Regions from separate parts of the Alteromonas sp. ABH4_453 genome, predicted to be linked through region 2. Evidence: predicted binding sites of a transcription regulator. Region 2 holds the regulator's gene; the other holds the start of a gene.
What was found. The regulator sigma-54, encoded in region 2, starts transcription at its own class of promoters, with help from an activator protein. The targets are predictions, from matches to a motif close to GTTGGCACGNNNNTNGNNT.

Region 1: flhA (flagellar biosynthesis protein FlhA) is a predicted target of sigma-54. The motif match lies at 5,614-5,632, and genes of this name have one in related genera.

The regions. Positions count from the first base shown of each region.
Region 1 covers NZ_JBSWXP010000006.1:83,301-90,837, reverse strand. Annotated here, with positions in the region: gene cheY (chemotaxis response regulator CheY) at 1-383, opposite strand, end outside; gene ACXAGV_RS13025 (RNA polymerase sigma factor FliA) at 420-1,151, opposite strand; gene ACXAGV_RS13020 (MinD/ParA family protein) at 1,148-2,014, opposite strand; gene flhF (flagellar biosynthesis protein FlhF) at 2,020-3,429, opposite strand; gene flhA (flagellar biosynthesis protein FlhA) at 3,459-5,558, opposite strand; gene flhB (flagellar biosynthesis protein FlhB) at 5,722-6,846, opposite strand; gene fliR (flagellar biosynthetic protein FliR) at 6,853-7,537, opposite strand, start outside.
Region 2 covers NZ_JBSWXP010000004.1:244,214-251,750, reverse strand. Annotated here, with positions in the region: gene mlaF (phospholipid ABC transporter ATP-binding protein MlaF) at 1-213, opposite strand, end outside; gene ACXAGV_RS09845 (calcium/sodium antiporter) at 813-1,769, shown strand; gene ACXAGV_RS09840 (KpsF/GutQ family sugar-phosphate isomerase) at 1,772-2,752, shown strand; gene kdsC (3-deoxy-manno-octulosonate-8-phosphatase KdsC) at 2,753-3,301, shown strand; gene lptC (LPS export ABC transporter periplasmic protein LptC) at 3,298-3,876, shown strand; gene lptA (lipopolysaccharide transport periplasmic protein LptA) at 3,845-4,390, shown strand; gene lptB (LPS export ABC transporter ATP-binding protein) at 4,393-5,118, shown strand; gene ACXAGV_RS09815 (RNA polymerase factor sigma-54) at 5,192-6,673, shown strand; gene hpf (ribosome hibernation promoting factor) at 6,704-6,991, shown strand; gene ptsN (PTS IIA-like nitrogen regulatory protein PtsN) at 7,005-7,448, shown strand; gene rapZ (RNase adapter RapZ) at 7,533-7,537, shown strand, end outside.

The DNA of each region.
Region 1 (7,537 bases), on a different contig from region 2:
CAACCTAAACGTTCGAATATTTTATCTAATTTTTCTTTTAGTGTTGCTGCTGTGAACGGTTTTACAACATAACCGTTTACACCTGCTTGCGCCGCTGCAACGATTTGCTCTTTTTTCGCTTCCGCAGTAACCATAAGCACAGGCAAATGCTTAAGCTTGTCGTCTGCTCTTATAGCGCGAAGCAAATCGATGCCCTGCATACCAGGCATATTCCAATCGGTCACAACAAAGTCGAAATCGCCCTGTTGTAACATAGGTAATGCAGTGCTTCCGTCATCCGCTTCCTGGATGTTGGCAAAACCCAAATCTTTAAGCAGGTTTTTGATGATTCGTCTCATGGTAGAAAAGTCATCGACCACGAGAATTTTCATGCTTTTGTCCAAAATAGCCTCCAGTGAGGGGTTAATTGTTATTAATCTCTATTCTTCGTCAGCTTGCCACGACTTCATTCGTGATTTGAGTTTTAACATGGCTTGACTATGAATTTGACTGACTCTCGACTCGCTTACATCAAGAACTTCGCCTATTTCTCTTAAGTTTAGTTCTTCATCGTAATAAAGTGAAAGTACAATCGCTTCTCGCTCAGGTAATGTCGTAATTGCATGGGCAAGCGCTTTTTGAAAAGCACCCTGCATTAAATCTTCTAACGGTGCGTCACTACCTCTACTTTGTTCAGTAGTAATAACATCTTCCGACACACCTAAATCTTCAATACCCACCAGCTTTCCGGCATTTACTTCATTAAGCATCTGGTGATAATCCTGCAAGCTTACGTTAAGCTTGTCAGCAATATCAGAATCTCGTGCATCGCGCCCTGTCTCGCTCTCTACTTGAGATATCGCTTCCGTTATGGCGCGGCCGTTACGGTGAACAGAACGCGGGGTCCAATCACCTTTTCGTATTTCGTCGAGCATGGCACCACGGATCCGAATTCCTGCAAAGGTTTCGAAACTTGCGCCTTTAGAGCCGTCAAAGTTTCGTGCGGCTTCTAGCAACCCAATCATGCCTGATTGAATAAGGTCATCAACAAGTACGCTGGCAGGCAGTCGCGCAATCAAATGATGCGCAATTCGCTTTACCAGAGGCGCATGTCTTTCGACTAACTGCGATTTATCTGTTTGTTGTTGATAAGCGGCTGCCTTGCTGTTCAACGCTGACTTCCTACGGCTTTTTCTGCAACTAATTGTTCAATGAAAAACTCTAAGTGTCCACCGGGCTGCGCTGGAATTGGCCACGTAAGTGCTTTACTTGCCAACTTAGTTATCGCTACTGCTGCCGGAGAGCCTGGAAAGGCGTCAACAATAGCAGTTTGCTTGCGCACCGCCTTGCGAATATTCTCGTCGAATGGCACTGTCGCCACTAATTCTAGAGCAACATCGAGAAAACGCCCTGTCACTTTGCTTAATTTGCTAAATAATTCCTGACCTTCACGCACATCGCGAACCATATTGGCTACGACTTTGAAACGAAAAACTCCGTGCTCGCGGTTAAGAATTTTTATTAGTGCGTAAGCATCTGTTAAAGATGTTGGTTCATCGCATACAACGACCATGATATCTTGTGAGGCCTTTGAAAAGCTCAATACCATGTCTGATATGCCTGCCGCGGTGTCGACGATTAGCACATCTATCTGAGAGCGTAATTCGCTAAACGCTCTGATCAAACCAGCGTGTTGCGTTGGTGAAAGCTCTGCCATTGACTGCGTGCCTGATGTGGCAGGCGCAATCTTAATGCCGTGAGGACCGGTCACTAACACTTCGTCCAACGTGCATTCTCCAGAGAGCACGTGAGATAGGTTTTTCTCAACCCTTAGCCCTAACATGACATCTACGTTGGCAAGGCCAAGGTCAGCGTCAAGAACCATTACTCGCTTACCCTGCTTCGCCATCGCGATAGCGGTGTTCAGTGTAATGTTCGTTTTACCTACGCCACCTTTACCACCAGTGACGGCGATTACTTTGATTAACCGTGATTGCTTCATTTTTCTTAAGCTACTCGCTTGATCGTCAATCATACTGCTTATGCTGTTTTAATTGCGTTGTTACTACTAGTATGATTCAAACCGTACTTTTTATAAAGCTTTGCAGCAGCGGAAACCAAAGATTTCGCTTCTGCAATCTTAATGTCTTCAGGCACTTTTTGACCATCGGTGACATAACTAACCGGTAGTTGGTATTCAACTGCTGCACTAAGCACCTCTCCCAAAGAGTAGCATTCATCTAACTTTGTGAAAATACAGCCACTTAGTTCAATATCATCATACGCCTGAATAATTCTCTGCAAAGCAGGATATTGCGTATTCGCTTGCGCTACCAAATATTTTTTTACTTTTGGCATTTGGCCGTTGTCGAACTGCTTAATTTGCTTAATTAATCGACTGTCACGTTGACTAAAACCTGCTGTATCAATCAATACTAGTCGCTTATGGCGAAGTTGGAATAATAAATCAGCCAGTTCTTCACTAGTCTGTGCTTTTCTCACCGTGCAGCCAATGATCTTTCCGTATGTCGCTAGCTGCTCATAGGCTGCAATTCTATATGTATCTATAGTGATCATTGCAACCGACTCTGCACCATATTTCTGCGCATAACGGGCTGCAAGCTTCGCAACAGTAGTTGTTTTACCGGTACCGGTTGGTCCTACCAGTGCAACAGCACCTTGTGCACTAAGTATATCGTTTCCAGTAACATTTATGCGATTAGCCAATAGGTTAAGAAGATAAACCCATGCGTCACGTTCGTTGTAGTGGGCTGGTGTATAGCTAATAAGCTGTGTTGCAAGCGCGCTACTTAAACCCATATCAGTTAATCGCGTCACTAGGTATTGATGAACAGGTTTTTGACGCTTGTTCTTCGCTTCCATTAAATCGGCAACTTGATACTGTAATACATCGCGAAGTGAAGCTAACTCTTCTTTGATTTGTGCAAGTTCTGCCGACTGAGATACCGACGTTTCGCCCATGCTTGAGGCTTGATGTTCTGGGAAAGCGTGTTGACTAACAGTATCTTCAACAGATGATTGATTTTCTATATCGTCAATAAACGCCTCTGAAAAGTCTAAGTGCGAAGCAATTTCATTAGCGTGCTTAGCGTTTGTTGTCATTGGTTGGTTAGATTGCGCGGGACTCGCTACACTATTAGTTCCACCGTGCTGCTTTTCTAACAGGGCTTTCAGGCTATCAGGCCCGTCATCACCAATGATTTCGCTTAGGCTAGGCACAGCCTTTTGACCAGGTGTTTTAGCAGCGGCTTGTGGCGCCGCCTTGGGCGTGAAAAGCTTGGCTTCAGGCTCTTTGTCGTAGGCTGCTACAAGTTCAATGCCGTCAGCGACTTTGCGATTTGACATGATCACAGCGTCACTGCCCAATTCAGCTTTAACTTGGCTTAACGCCTCACGCATATCTTTGCCGAAGAAACGTCTAATTTTCATTGCAACCTCTCCAATCACCCAGTGTCAGATTATTGACCGACCGAACTGACTATTTTTATTTGTTTGTCGTCAGGCACTTCCTGGTATGAAAGAACATGAAGCCCAACAACAGAATACTTTAAGAAGCGAGACAGAACGGGTCGCAACATGCCAGAGGTAAGGAGCACTGCAGGTTCTCCCTCTAACTCTTGCTGCTGGCTGGCTTGCTGCAATGATTTTTGCAACTTGTCTGCCAGACCTGGCTCTATGCCAGCGCCATCTTCGCCACCTGCTTGTAGTGACTGGTGCAACATCTGTTCCAACTCTGGCGCCAAGGTTATGACAGGTATCTCTTTTGCCCCCTGGGTAATTTCTTGAACGATAAGGCGCTTGAGTGCTATACGTACCGCAGACACCAGTACATCTGGGTCTTGGCTACGCGTACCGTACTCGCTAAGCGTTTGCACGATAGTACGCATATCTCGAATAGGTACGCCTTCAAAAAGCAAGGTTTGCAGCACTTTGACTACTGTACTTAATGGCAAAATATCCGGCACCAAACCTTCAACCAATTTAGGGTGCTGTTTGGCCAGCATATCCAGAAGCTGTTGGGCCTCTTCATGCCCTAGTAACTGATACGCGTTATTGGAAAGCAACTGACTTAAATGCGTGGCGACAACCGTAGCTGCATCTACAACGGTATATCCCAGGGTTTGCGCGTGCTCACGCTTATTAGGCTTTATCCATACTGCATCTAAGCCGAACGCAGGGTCTTTAGTCGCACGCCCCTCTAATTTACCGAACACTTGACCAGGGTTAATCGCAAGCTCTTCATCGTGACTAATAACTGAATCACCAATGGTTACGCCTAGCATAGCAATCGTGTAAGTATTGGGTTCAAGGTCTAAGTTATCGCGGATGTGAACAGGTGGAATAAGGAACCCCAGCTCTTGCGATAATTTTTTACGTACGCCTTTGATACGCGTTAACAACTCACCGCCTTGGGATTTATCGACAAGTGGAATTAAGCGATAGCCCACTTCCAAACCTATGGTATCAACTTGCTGAACATCATCCCAACCTAACTCTTTTACTTCAGGCGCGACCGATTCGTCTTTTACCACGTTGTCAGGAACTTTAGGCTCTGCCGCTTTTTTCTTGGCTTGAACCGACTGAAAATAAGCAAAGCCAGCAATTAAGAATGAAAAGCCCAAAAAGGCAATATGGGGCATGCCTGGGATGATACCCATAACAAACAAAACGCCTGAAGCAATATACAGCGCTTGGTTGTTACCAAGCTGTCCACGGATCTCTTTACCCATTTCTTGGGTTTCATTCTCGCGGGTCACGATAATGGCTGTGGCTACCGAAAGTAGTAATGAAGGTATCTGCGCCACCAAACCATCACCAATAGTCAAAATTGTATAGATTTCTATGGCGTTTCCGAATGATAGCCCATGCTGAATCATGCCAATGAATAGACCACCGACAATATTAATCAGCATGATGAAAAGACCAGCAACCGCGTCACCTTTTACAAATTTTGACGCACCGTCCATCGACCCGTAAAAGTCAGCTTCAGCGGTAATCTCTTCGCGGCGCTGTCGCGCTTGATCTTGGTCTATATAGCCAGCATTCAAGTCGGCATCAATTGCCATCTGCTTACCAGGCATAGCGTCCAAGGTAAAGCGAGCACTTACCTCTGAAATACGCCCGGCACCTGCGGTCACAACTTTAAAGTTGATAATAAGAAGGATAGCAAACACAACAATACCCACGGCATAGTTACCGCCGATAACAACCGCACCGAAGGCTTCAATCACTTTTCCTGCAGCGTCACCGCCCTCATGCCCATAAAGTAAAACAACCCGCGTTGAAGCGACGTTTAAGGCAAGTCGTAAAACCGTAGCAATCAGTAACACTAAGGGAAATATGCCAAAATCGACGGGCTTTTGCGTTAAAACTGCTACCAAAATGATGACGAGAGACAATGCAATATTAAAACTAAACAGCACGTCCAGTAAGAATGGCGGCATAGGCAAAATAACCATGCCCATAATTGCCAAAAGGACGATGGGTGCGCCTAAACCACTGGTAAAATTTTGCAGCTGATTTTTATCGAATCGCTGAAGATAACCGGATAACTGCATGGCTTGGTGTCTCTCTATCAGAAAATTGACGCTTTATGTGACTCTTCAAATGGGTTTTCAACTAACGTGCCAGCTTTATAGAAAGAGAAATTTAGATTCGACTAATCGCGATGAAATTAGCGTCACATCTAAATCGGTGAAAAATTTCAACCTATTAAGTGAATTAGCGTCGATACTCAGGTGGTATTGGCAAATCTCGTTTAAGTGGCTTAGGACGCTTCCCTTTCCCTGCCCTATGTGCTTTAAGCTGATAAACATGTGCTAGCACCTGCGCTACCGCCATAAACAAGGCGTTAGGGATTTCGTCGTCCACTTCAGTGGAATAGAATATGGCTCGCGCTAACATGGGTGAAGGGATCAGCGGCACGTCGTTAGCGGTAGCAATTTTTCTGATGTGCATTGCTAACTCATCAGCACCTTTAGCTACTACAACGGGCGCTCTTACCCCTTTTTCGTCATATTTAATGGCAACAGAAAAGTGAGTGGGGTTGGTCACGACAACGTCTGCTTGTGGTACTTCCTGCATCATCCGCTTAGTTGCCGCCTGATATTGCAAGCGGCGAATACGACCTTTGACCATGGGGTCGCCTTCCGCGTTTTTGCGCTCGTCTTTAACCTCTTGCTTGGTCATTTTCATTTCTTTGTTGTGCTTATACATTTGATAAGGCACATCAATGAGCGCAATAGGGATCATGCCGCACACTAAAATAAGAAACGCCCACTTAAGCATATCGAGCGCGTGAAAGATGTTTCCCGGATATAGCTCCATATCTAAATGCAGCGCTTCATCTTCGAAGAACAGTAACGCTCCGATAGCCATACCAATTATGACCACCACTTTTGCAATAGACTTAAGTAACTCTACCAAGCCATTCGTGCCAAACATGCGTTTGAAGCCTTGAATGGGGCTCATTTTTGAGCCCTTAGGTTTTGCACCTTCCCAGGTAAAGTTGTAGCCTCCAAGCGCGATTGAGCCATAGATACCCGCTATCATAGCAACGACCATGTATAGCAGCACGGCAGGGCCTACCGCCGAAAAAGCTTCTCCCCAGGCGCCAAACATGTGGGTAATATCATAGGTTTCGTCACGAGAGAGAATGAACATTCTCTGAGTAAGTTTAAAAACAGATTCAGCAATCCACCCGCCCACAAACAAAAACATAAAAGCACTGACGATAAGTACTAGGGTCGTAGAAAGTTCACGGGAACGGGCTAGCTGCCCTTTTTTTCGGGCATCTTCGAGTTTTTTCCCCGTGGGGTCTTCTGTTTTTTCGCTTGAATCTGCCATGTTTTCCTACGAACAAATATTCAATAGTTCACACATAAACTGCTCAGCTCTGAACCATTGGGTTTCGAAGTGTGCAGTAAAGTTATCAAGAGTTATCCAAATAATCAGTAAGCCCATTACCTGAGCAATGGAAAAACCAATACTAAAAATGTTTAGCTGTGGTGCAGCTTTGGTCATTACGCCAAACGCCAAATTCACGATTAAAAGCGACACGATTGGCGCTAGAGACAGGGTCACTGCCGATATAAACATCCAACCGCCCCAATGGGCAATATCGCGGAACTGTTCAGCGGTCCACCATGCTTCGCCTATGGGAAACGCCTCGAAGCTCATTACTATCATTTGAATCATGGACAAGTGCCCATCCAAGGTCCAAAACAACAAGGTGGCTAATATCAGATAAAATTGGCCCACTGCGGGCACGTTAATACCGTTTACCGGGTCAACGATTGACGCAAACCCCAAACCGGTTTGCATGGCTATGATTTGGCCTGCAATGACGAAGGTATTGAGTACCATCATTGATATAAAACCAATGGCAATCCCTATCAACAACTGCTGAATAACAATTAAAAATGTGCCCACATCCACTAAATTTTCGATGGGTGACGGGGGCACCACAGGCATGATGATAAGTGTAAGCATTATGCCCAGCAAGGCTCTTACCTGCGGGGGAATTGATTTAGCACTC
Region 2 (7,537 bases):
CATAGAGACAATTGAATCGCCGTCGAATTTAACGTCGCCTTCGTCTGGTGTTAACTGCCCGCCAATAAGGCGCAGCAGCGTGGTTTTACCTATTCCACTTGGCCCCATTACTGCAGTAATTTTGCCCTTAGGTACCTTCAATGAAATCCCATCATAAATGATACGATCAGCACGCTTAAAGGTTAGGTTATCTACTTCAACTAAATGATCCATAGTTACTAAAATGTCGACCCCTGACGCTGGATTGAGTTGGTTTTGAACGCCGCTATCAATCTACTTAGAAAATATTAAAAGTATATGAGCGATATGCATATTCAATTTCTATGCCTTCGCACACATAACCCATAAAGTTTACTGAACAGTTTACTTTTAAGAGCCAACAAATTCAAAAAAGTTTACTCTGCAGTGTAGTTTTTTATGCTTACAGGCTGGCTTGTCCAGCAGACACAACCTCTGGGCCGTGTTATTTGGTGCCATTGTACGCTTTTTCAAGACACTCGCCAAAGTCAAAAAGTTACAAGTTATGTTCGATTAAGACGAATTGTCCACGCTAAGACGAATGTTATCTCACGTTGAAGTGATATCTGTGCCTTAGCTAACTCTTACATGTAGTTCCAGTTCCCATCCTATTTCCCTAGGTATTAACTGAAACTGAACGCTTACTAGGAATACCTTCGAACTGCTGTAACGGGTTTGATAAGCGGAAATTAACGGCAATCAGTCTCTTTTTATGAAAATAAAGCAATGCGAGCATAGGCAAATGGCACTCTTTTTGCGACAATCTATCGAAATACTAACTATTACAGGTTGTTGTGCTTTTAAACATTGTCATTTTTCTGGTTGGGCTGATTGTCTTAAGTTGGAGTGCGGACCGTTTTGTTTATGGCGCTTCAGCGCTAGCAAAAAACATTGGCATCTCTCCTATGATGATCGGGCTTACGATTGTCGCTATGGGCTCATCGGCACCTGAGATTGTGGTATCTGCTATTGCCTCTGCCAATGGCAATATGAATACAGCCGTGGGTAACGCACTCGGTTCAAATATAACCAACATTGCGCTGGTGTTAGGTGTAACCGCTCTAGTAAAACCTTTGCTTGTTTCGTCAACAACGCTTAAACGTGAACTTCCAGCGCTTCTCATTATCTCGTTAATTGCTATTGGCTTTATGTTCGATGGCGAACTGAAATCTTACGAAGGGATAATTTTACTAGGCCTATTCATTTTTGTTTTGGCAATGATGGCTTGGTTATCACTTCAAGTAGACAAAGAAGACCCCCTAGTTGCTGAGACCGCAGATGAAATCCCTCAAGGCGTTTCTAACACCTCAGCGCTTATCTGGATTGGTGTTGGCCTTATCGTATTACCATTAAGTGCCCACTTTCTTGTCAATTCGGCAGTAGAAATTGCCAGATACATGGGTATATCAGACTTAGTTATCGGGTTGACCATTATTGCGTTTGGCACAAGCCTGCCAGAGCTTGCAGCAAGTGTAGCAGGCGTGCTAAAAGGCGAAGACGATTTAGCTCTGGGTAATATCATCGGTTCTAACATTTTCAACCTACTTGCCGTACTTGGTATGCCTGGATTAATTGCCCCAGGCCTTCTCGACCCGGATGTTTATAATCGAGATATGTACGTTATGCTCGGCTTAACTTTGTTATTGTTTTTGTTCAGCTTCGATTTAATTGGCAAGCGTACAATTTCAAGAACAAATGGATTTATACTTCTGGCTTGCTTTATCGGCTATCAATTCTGGCTGTTCGGATAACCATGAATACAAAAACTCAGATGCACTATATCGAATCGGCAAAGCGTGTTATCGACATCGAAATGCAGGCTATTGCCAATCTTGCAGAACGCTTAAATGATGATTTTATCACCGCATGTAACATTCTTTTTTCATGCAAAGGTAAAGTGGTCGTTAGCGGTATGGGAAAATCTGGGCACATTGGAAATAAAATTGCCGCTACGCTAGCCAGTACAGGAACTCCTGCTTTTTTCATGCATCCAGGCGAAGCCAATCACGGCGACTTAGGCATGCTGAGTAAAGGAGACGTCTTATTAGCTATCTCTAATTCTGGTGAAACTAACGAGTTAGTTAATCTTTTGCCTGTCGTTAAGCGTTTGGGGATACACGTTGTGGCCATGACAAATAGTGCATCCAGTTCGTTGGGTCAGCACGCAGATGTCGTACTTGATATTAGCGTCGAAAAAGAAGCCTGTTCACTAGGTCTTGCCCCTACGTCAAGCACAACAGCCACTTTGGTTATGGGCGACGCCCTTGCGGTGGCGTTACTCGACCAAAAAGGCTTTACGTCAGATGATTTTGCGCTGTCGCACCCCGGCGGTAGTTTGGGCAGAAAACTGTTGCTTAAAGTGAGTGATATCATGCTAAGTGGCAGCGATATCCCACTAGTAACTTTAAATGCATCTGTTGCTGACGCGCTTTTGGAAATATCTAAAAAGGGCCTAGGCATGACTGGTGTTATCGCACCCGATGGTTCGTTAACGGGCGTGTTTACTGATGGTGATTTACGCCGAATCCTCGACGCCCGTATAGATGTACACAGTGCGACAGTAGAAGATGTGATGACCAAAGGCGGCAAAACAACCACAGCAGATCAGCTAGCTGTAGAAGCCCTAAATCTAATGGAAACCCATAAGATAAGCGCATTAATGGTTACCGATGAAAAGCGCAACCCTGTCGGAGCCTTCAATATGCACATGCTTCTGAAAGCAGGAGTACTCTAAATGACGACAACCTTATATACCGATCTAGACCAAGGGCTTTTTGAAAAGCTAGCGCATATTAAGCTACTGGTGTGTGATGTAGATGGCGTGTTTTCTGACGGTCGCATTTACTTAGGCAATGAGGGTGAAGAACTTAAAGCCTTTCACACACGCGACGGATATGGTGTAAAAGCGCTAGTAAGCAATGGTGTGAATGTCGCAGTTATCACTGGGCGACGCTCAGCAATAGTAAAAAATAGAATGAAAGCGCTAAACGTAGCACACATTATTCAGGGTGAAGAAAACAAAGCAGACGCGCTCGGCGAGTTAATGAAAAGCCTTGGGTTGAACTCAAGCGAAGTTGCCGCCGTAGGAGACGATATGCCTGACACAGGTATGTATGAGCATGTTGCAGTGAAAATTGCGGTTGCAGATGCTCACCCTTTTGTTGCAAAACAAGCGAACTGGATCACTACACTTCCAGGTGGGTTCGGTGCGGTGAGAGAAATATCAGACACTATTTTGCAAGCCAAAGGGGTAGCAAACGAGATTTTTGGAGCGAGTGTATGAGCCTATTTGGCTTCAATCGCTTAGGTTTAAGTATATCGGCGCTATTTATCTTAGCGCTTTTGATGTACATCCCTACGTGGATGGAAGAGCAGCCTGAAACTCAAGGCAGTAGCGAAAATGACGCATTGAAGCCAGCATATAAGGCTAAAAACCTAACGACTACGTTGTACAATCAAGACGGTGAGTTGAACCACAAAGTCTTTGCAGAGTCGATGGAACACTACGACCAGTTGGGTTTTGTTTTATTTCAACAGCCAAAGTATACATTGTATACGGAAAACGCTTCATCACCCTGGGTTGTAACAGCACAAGAGGGAACGCTTTATAACAATGAACTAATCCAACTTGAAAATAGCGTTGTTATTGAAAATCAAACCAGCGATGATTTTGTCAAAAGTTTATCAACCGAATACATACAGATAAATTTAGAAACGAAACAAATGACATCTGATCAACCCGTTGAGATACTGGGTACACAATACCTTATTTTAAGTAATGGGTTTAACGCGAACTTACGCACACAAGAATACGAGCTTTTAGATCATGTACAAACGACTTATTCCCCTAGCAACTAGTTTTATGCTTGCCATCGCTAGTGGTGCGGTGCTTGCCAGTGAAGACGATTTTTCACAACCCATTAAGATAGGGTCAAACACCCAGTTTATTGATGGTAAAAACAAAACAGCGCTGTACAAGGAAGATGTACTTATTACCCAAGGTTCACTCCTAATCGAAGCTGATGAGGTAGAAGTTATAGCTACAGATGGCAGCGGCCGTGAAATATTCATCGCCCGAGGGAACCCTGCAAGCTATTCTCAATCACTAGAAGACGGCACACCGGTATCAGCAAAAGCCAATGAAATTCGTTATGAAGTAGTCAATCGCACCATTTCTTTGGCGGGCAACGCTGAGCTACAGCAAGATACCAGTAAGGTGCAAGGTGATAAGATTACATTTGATATGATTACTGAACAATTGCTTGCAACGGGTGGCTCCGGTGAAGATGGTGAAGGTCGTGTAACCACAGTGTTTACTCCTGACACCATTCGAAAAACATCGTCTAAGAAAGATAATGAGGACAATGAATAGCAATGGCAACTTTGAGCGCTAAAAACCTTGCTAAATCGTACAAATCGCGACAGGTAGTGCGCGACGTAAGTCTTTCAGTGTCTACTGGTCAAATTGTCGGTCTTCTTGGCCCCAACGGCGCTGGTAAGACTACTACTTTTTACATGATTGTCGGTTTGGTCAACTTAGACAAAGGTAAGATCGAAATTGATGACAATGAGCTTACTCATCAGCCAATGCATGAGCGTGCACGCCGTGGTATAGGTTATCTCCCGCAAGAGGCATCGATTTTTAGAAAGCTAACGGTACATGAAAATATCATGGCCATTTTGCAGACCCGTAAAGATTTAAATTCACAACAACAAGAAGAAGAAGCAGACGCCCTACTTGATGAATTTAATATCAACCATATACGTAATAGTACCGGGATGAGTTTGTCAGGGGGAGAACGGCGCCGCGTTGAAATTGCCCGCGCTCTGGCAGCAAAACCACAATTTATTTTGTTAGACGAACCATTTGCCGGTGTTGATCCAATATCAGTTAATGATATAAAGAAGATAATACAGCATCTGCGAGATAGGGGTATTGGTATCCTTATCACGGACCATAACGTACGTGAAACATTGGATGTTTGTGAAAAAGCGTACATTGTGAGTCATGGCGAGCTTATTGCGCAAGGAACTGCGGAACAGGTTTTAAGTAATCAAAAAGTAAGGGACGTATACCTAGGCGAACAATTCAGGCTATAGTTAGTGTAACCTAATTGTCATTTTTCAGTTTCGCTCTGGTATATTTAATTTAGAGCATTTAAATAAGACGTAGATGAAACCATCTTTACAGCTAAAATTTAGCCAACAACTTACAATGACACCTCAGCTTCAGCAGGCTATTAAACTGCTGCAGCTTTCTACACTTGATCTCCAGCAAGAGATACAAGAAGCCCTCGATTCAAATCCGCTTTTAGAAGTGGAAGAAGGTAACGACGAGCCGCAGGTAGAAAAGAATAATGTCGATAGTGACGATAGCGCGGCTGAAGCTACAGCTTCAGCATCAAGCGATACGCTAGAAGCAGGAGATGCACTGGAGAAAAATGATCTTCCCGATGAGCTACCTATCGACAGTACCTGGGATGAGTATTATTCGGCTTCTTCCGCGCCAGCACCTGGTCCTTCTAATGATGATGAACAAATCTTCCAAGGTGAGACCACAGAAGACATCCAAGAACATCTTCTTTGGCAAATGCGCCTCACTCACTTTTCAGATAATGACCGCGCCATCGCTACAGCAATCATCGATTCAATTGACGAATCAGGCTATTTAACCGTTACTCTTGACGATATCTTAGAAGCGGTCAACGACGATGATCTAGAAGAGCCTATCGAAATGGACGAAATAGAGTGCGTGCTCAAACGCATTCAGATGTTCGACCCCATTGGTTCAGGTTCTCGTACACCTCAAGAGTGTCTTATGGTGCAGTTGCGTCAGTTTTCAGACGATACGCCTTGGCTTACAGAGGCGAAGCAACTTATCGAAGAATATTCAGACTTACTGAGTAGTAAAGACTACCGCACGCTAATGCGTAAGAGCCGATTGAAAGAAGATCAGCTGCGCGAAGCAATGCGTTTACTCCAAACCTTGAATCCTCGCCCAGGTAGTGCTTTAGTTACTAAAGAGCCTGAGTACGTTATTCCTGATGTCTCAGTAACCAAGAAAAATGGCCGTTGGGTGGTTGAGCTGAACCCTGACAGTTTGCCTAAGTTAAGTGTAAACCAGCAATACGCTGCCATGAGTCGCCGTGCCAAAAACAGTAGTGACTCGCAATTCATCCGCTCACACATGCAAGAGGCCAAGTGGTTCATTAAGAGCCTTGAATCTCGCAACGATACTTTGATGAAGGTTGCAAATTGCATTGTGCAGCAGCAAATGGGCTTTTTTGAGCACGGCCCGGAAATGATGAAACCAATGGTGCTAAATGATGTCGCAGAAATGGTAGATATGCACGAGTCGACTATTTCGCGCGTGACAACGCAGAAGTATATGCATACGCCCCGTGGCATCTTTGAATTGAAGTATTTCTTCTCAAGCCACGTAGCAACCGAGTCCGGTGGTGAGTGTTCATCTACAGCGATTCGTGCATTGATCAAGAAGTTAGTGGCTGCGGAAAACCCTAGTAAGCCGCTAAGTGATAGCAAGATTGCTTCATTGTTGGCCGAGCAAGGCATAAAAGTCGCTAGGCGAACAATAGCAAAATACCGGGAATCGTTATCGATCCCGCCGTCGAACCAACGCAAAAGCCTTATTTAAACGGGCTTAATAATATAAGGAAGACGAAATATGCAAATCAACCTTACTGGTCATCATGTCGAAATCACCGACTCTTTGCGTAATTATGTCGATACGAAGTTCAGCAAACTTGAACGTCACTTTGATCACATTTCTAATGTGCATGTCATCCTGAACGTTGAAAAATTAAATCAAAAAGCCGAAGCGACCGTTCATTTAAGTGGCGCTGAAGTATTCGCATCCTCAGAAAATACCGACATGTATGCGGCGATTGACAGCATGGTTGATAAACTCGACCGGCAGGTAATCAAGCATAAGGAAAAACTGAAAAAACATTAGTAGTTAATTGAGCATGGATATACAAGCCATCGTAAGTCTGGACCGCACCGAGTGTGCGGTTCAGTGTAATAGTAAAAAGCGAATTCTTGAGATCATCGCTGATATCGCTGCCAAGCAAAACGAGAACATTGATCAGGCAACGGTACTCAACAGTTTGATGGCTCGAGAGCGTATGGGTAGTACAGGCATTGGCAATGGTATCGCCCTGCCCCATGGACGCCTGCCGGGCCTTGAGAAAGTGATTGCCATTGTTGTAACCAGCACGCCAGCAATTGACTTCGATGCCCTTGACGAGAAACCCGTAGACATCTTTTTTGCGCTACTCGTTCCCGAGGAACAAACCGAAGGACACCTTCAAACGCTGGCCACCGTGGCTGGTAAACTAAGCGACAAAGAAACGATTAAAGCAATACGTCGCGCAACGACAAGTGACGATATTCTATCTGCAATAAGTTAAACATTAAGCGCCTATTAACCGTTTAGTAGGTGCCTAATTCAACAACGCGTATGTGATAAAACCAGAGTATTAGGGAGAAAGTAGGTGAA